Regions from separate parts of the Arthrobacter sp. 10N43 genome, predicted to be linked through region 1. Evidence: predicted binding sites of a transcription regulator. Region 1 holds the regulator's gene; the other holds the start of a gene.
What was found. The regulator LexA, encoded in region 1, represses DNA repair genes until DNA is damaged. The targets are predictions, from matches to a motif close to TCGAACANNTGTTCGA.
Positions count from the first base shown of each region.

Region 2: a site for LexA is predicted at 1,335-1,350, ahead of ruvA (Holliday junction branch migration protein RuvA). Genes of this name have one in related genera too.

Region 1 is NZ_JBFTIA010000005.1:52,213-54,601, forward strand. Features, by position in the region: gene AC1DDO_RS11925 (LysM peptidoglycan-binding domain-containing protein) at 1-373, opposite strand, end outside; gene lexA (transcriptional repressor LexA) at 775-1,524, shown strand; gene AC1DDO_RS11935 (ATP-dependent DNA helicase) at 1,649-2,389, opposite strand, start outside.
Region 2 is NZ_JBFTIA010000002.1:317,823-320,211, reverse strand. Features, by position in the region: gene AC1DDO_RS04060 (YebC/PmpR family DNA-binding transcriptional regulator) at 1-684, shown strand, start outside; gene ruvC (crossover junction endodeoxyribonuclease RuvC) at 719-1,297, shown strand; gene ruvA (Holliday junction branch migration protein RuvA) at 1,404-2,057, shown strand; gene ruvB (Holliday junction branch migration DNA helicase RuvB) at 2,050-2,389, shown strand, end outside.

The DNA of each region.
Region 1 (2,389 bases):
CGGTGGGCGTCAGCGAGAGCTGGTCCGCGGAATCCGCCGCTTTCGCGGGGGCGTTGAGGAATCCGCTGAACGAGAGGATGAGCGCCGCCAGCAGGATCAGCGGGACGCCAAAGAAGACGAAACGTCCGCGACGTGTGAGCCGCAGCGGCGGCTGCTTCCGGCTGACCGAAGCAACGGCACTCAGACCCTGCACCGCGGCCGGTGCCGCGGAAGGCCGCCGGCCGGCGCCAATCGGGTACACGTTGCCGTGGCTGCCCTGGCCGATGTTGCCGTGGCCGATGCTGCCGTGACCAGTGACGTTGTGACTCGCACGGCGCTGCTGATTCGTGACGCCATGAACAAAAGTGCCGTGAAACGCGCTTGAAGCTGACATGAACTGAGCCCTCCTGGACCATACGGTGCCGCCCGGCGTACTCCGCGTACTCGCCGCCAACCGACCGAACCTTCGAACATAGAACCGAACATTGCCTTCGGAGCCGGAGCTCCGAACTCGAACACATATTCGAACCTTGCTTGTTCTGTTTTAGCACTTACTAACGAACGATGTCGAGACTCGCTAGAACAAATGTTTGAAAAAGCCTTGCAGCTGGCCTATTTTTGAGGGACAGGACAACCACTTGTGACTCGAACACTTGCGACTCGAACTTTTACGACTCGAACATCGCCGGTTGATTCGAACATTGGTAGTTGATCAGCAGGGTCTGACATTTTCAGGCCGGAAGTTCCCGGTGACCAGACATGGCGGCCGGGCGGAACGGAAAGGCATTGGCGAACATGGCAGCACAAGCCACCGGCGGCAGGGCCTCCTCGCGGAGCCCACAACCCGCACGGGCCCCCAAAAGCCTCACCGTCCGGCAGAAGAAAATTCTGGAAACCATTCAGCGCTCCGTCACGGACAACGGCTACCCGCCCTCCATGCGCGAGATCGGTGACACCGTCGGCCTGGCCAGCCTGTCCAGCGTGACCCATCAGCTCTCCCAGCTCGAAAAGCTTGGCTACCTGCGGCGCGACCCCAAGCGTCCCCGGGCCATGGAAGTGCTCATGCCGCTGACCCTGGATGAGGGGACCACGGCGATTTCGGGGGTCGAGAAGTCCAGCGGCCTGCGGGCCGTCGGCGGCCTCTCGGTCACCGAACTCGCCAGCGCCACCGACACGGCAATGGTGCCGTTCGTCGGACGCATCGCCGCCGGCGGGCCGATCCTCGCGGACCAGGTGGTGGAAGACGTCATGCCGCTGCCCCGGCAGCTCGTGGGCCATGGCGAACTCTTCATGCTCAAGGTCGCCGGCGACTCGATGATCGATGCCGCCATCTGCGACGGCGACTGGGTGGTTGTCCGGCGCCAGGGCGACGCCGTGAATGGCGACATCGTGGCCGCACTGCTGGACGACGAAGCCACGGTCAAGACCTTCCGCCAGCGGGACGGCCACACCTGGCTGCTGCCGCAGAACACCCAGTACGAACCCATCCTGGGCGACCACGCCGTCATCATGGGCAAAGTCGTCTCGGTTCTCCGCTCCCTCTGACGGCTGCGGCCGGGGTCATCCCGGACCACGTACATCCAAAGAACACCTGCACCCAGAAAAAGGTCCCCGCCGGTAATCCGGACGGGGACCTTTGCGTTTTCTGGTCCGCTGGCTGCGCGGCCGCCTACTTGGCGGCCTGTCCCGACTCTTTGGCGAGCCGCTCCAGGGCAGCCATGGCAATCGAGGAATCGGTGGTCGGCCAGAACGGGGGCAGCGCGGCACGCAGGAATCCGCCGTAGCGCTCGGTGGACAGCCGCGAATCCAGTACGGCCACCACGCCTTTGTCCGACGTCGAGCGGATCAGCCGGCCTGCGCCCTGCGCGAGGCGGATCGCGGCGTGTGTGGCGGAGACGGACATGAAGCCGTTGCCGCCGGCCTGGGCGACGGCCCGGGAGCGCGCCGTCATCAGCGGATCGTCCGGCCGCGGGAAGGGAATCCGGTCAATGACCACCAGCCGGCAGGACACGCCAGGGACGTCGACGCCCTGCCAGAGGGACATGGTTCCGAACAGGCACGTGTCCGGTTCGTCGGCGAACTGGCGCACGAGTGCGGTCATGGTCGACTCCCCTTGGCACAGGATGCTGATGCCCAGCCGGGGCCGCATGGCCTCGGCTGCGTCCTCGGCCGCGCGCCGTGAGGAAAACAGGCACAGGGCACCGCCGCCGGACGCGCGGATCAGCTTCTCTAGTTCGTCCAGCGCTTCAGGGGATGTCCCGCGCCCGGGTTTGGGCAGGTGCCGGGCGACATAGAGGATGCCCTGCTTCGGATAGTCGAAGGGCGATCCGACGTCGACGCCGGTCCAGCTGGGGGCGCCGTTGCCGACCAGGCCTAGGCCGCCGGCGGCAGGCTCGAAGGCTGCGCCGAT
Region 2 (2,389 bases), on a different contig from region 1:
TTCGCCAAGCTGATCAAGAACATCGAAGTCGCCGCGCGCATGGGCGGCCCGGACCTTTCCGGCAACCCGAGCCTGGAACTTGCTGTCACCAAGGCCAAGAAGACCTCGGTGCCCGCAGACAACATCGACCGCGCCATCAAGCGCGGCGCCGGCCTCACCGGCGAGGTCGTTGACTACACCGAGATCATGTACGAATGCCGCGGCCCGCAGGGGTCCGCGCTGCTGATCGAGTGCCTCACGGACAACAAGAACCGTGCCGCCTCTGAGGTCCGGCTCGCCATCTCCCGCAACGGCGGCACGATCGCCGATCCCGGTTCGGTCAGCTACCTCTTCAGCCGCAAGGGTGTCGTGTCCCTGCCCAAGAACGGCCTGAGCGAGGACGACGTCCTGATGGCAGTGCTCGACGCCGGCGCCGAGGAAGTCAAGGACAACGGAGACACCTTCGAGATCCACTCTGAGCCGACCGACCTCCAGGCCATCCGCGACGCGCTCAAGGAAGCCGGAATCGACTACGACACCGATGAGGCCGAGTTCGTGCCGTCCATGCAGGTGCCGCTGGACCTCGACGCCGCCAAGAAGTTCATGAAGCTCGTGGACGCCCTGGAAGAGCTCGACGACGTCCAGAACGTCTACAGCAACGCCGATCTCAGCGACGAAGTGCAGGCCGCACTGGAAGCCGAGTGACACGCTCACCTAGCCGTGATTTTGAGGCCCGGTCTTGACCCTGCGCGTCCTGGGGGTTGACCCGGGCCTCACCCGTTGCGGGATCGGCGTCGTCGACGTCGAAAAGAACCGGCGGGCCACCATGGTGGCCTTCGGCGTCGTGGGAACCTCCCCCGAGGAGAGCCTGGACCAGCGGCTGCTGGTCATTGCCACGTCCATTGATGAATGGCTGGACAAGTACGAACCCCACGTCCTCGCCGTGGAACGGGTGTTTTCCCAGCTCAACGTCAGCACGGTCATGGGGGTGGCGCAGGCCTCCGGCGTGGTGATTGCCGCCGCCGCGCGCCGCGGCATCCCGGTGGCGCTGCACACCCCGTCCGAGGTCAAGGCCGCCGTCACGGGCAGCGGAACATCGAACAAGGACGCCGTGACCAAACTGGTAACGAAGATCCTCCGGCTGGATGCGCCACCGCGCCCCGCCGACGCCGCCGACGCCCTGGCACTGGCAATCACCCACGCCTGGCGGGCCGGCAGCGGCGCCGCTGTGTCGACGACGGGGCCGGGCAGCCAGTCGCTCACGCCGGCGCAGCGGGCATGGGCGGACGCGGAGGCAAAAGCGCGCCGTGCGCGCTGAATGTCCGCCTGTGCCGCCGCTGGGCTTGGTAGGGTATTCGTAGATATGTTCGGATAGCCGGCTTGCCATCTGTGTTTTGGCCGGCTGCAGACCCAGGAGCCCGGCCTTGATTAGTTTTCTTCGCGGAACCGTTGCGCATGTTGGCCTGTCCTCCGCCGTGATCGACCTCAACGGTGCCGGCATGAGCGTCAATGCCACGCCGCAGACCCTCAGCGGGCTCCGGGTGGGCGAAGAGGGGAAGCTCTTCACCTCGCTGATCGTGCGGGAGGACTCGCTGACCCTGTTCGGCTTCGGCAGCGACGACGAGCGCGAAGTGTTTGACGTGCTGCTCAGCGTCAGCGGTGTCGGTCCCCGCCTCGCCCTGGCTGTGCTTGCCGTCCACGAACCGGAAGCCATCCGGGTGGCCGCCCACTCCGGCGACGGCAAGGCCTTCACGAAGGTCCCCGGGATCGGGCCGAAGGTGGCCGGCCGGATCGTGCTGGAGCTCGCCGGCAAACTCGTCCCGCACGGCACTGCTGGTGCGTCCGGCGCGCCGCTCCCTTTGGCTTCCGCGGAATCCGTCTGGAAGCCGCAGGTCGTCGCCGCGATGACCAGCCTTGGCTGGTCCGAAAAGGACGCCACCGCCAGCATCGAGAAATCCCTGGCCGATTCCCCGGACCTGGCCGAGAACGGCAACGTGGCCGAAATCCTCCGCGCAACCCTGCGCTGGCTGGGCCAGGACGGCGCCCGCGCCGGTAACCGGGTAGGCGCGCGTGGCTGAGCAGTCGATCGTCGCCGGGGGAGAGGAGCCGGAGGAGCGCGTCATCGAAGCCGCACTCCGGCCCAAGAACCTGCACGACTTCGTGGGCCAGCACCGTGTCCGCAAGCAGCTTTCCCTCGTCCTGGAGGCCTCACGCATGCGCGGGCGCAGCGCAGACCACGTGCTGCTCTCCGGCCCTCCCGGCCTGGGCAAGACCACGCTGTCCATGATCATCGCGGCCGAAATGAACGTCCCGCTGCGGATCAGCAGTGGCCCGGCCATCCAGCACGCCGGCGACCTCGCAGCCATCCTGTCCTCCCTTTCGGAGGGTGAGGTCCTGTTCCTGGACGAAA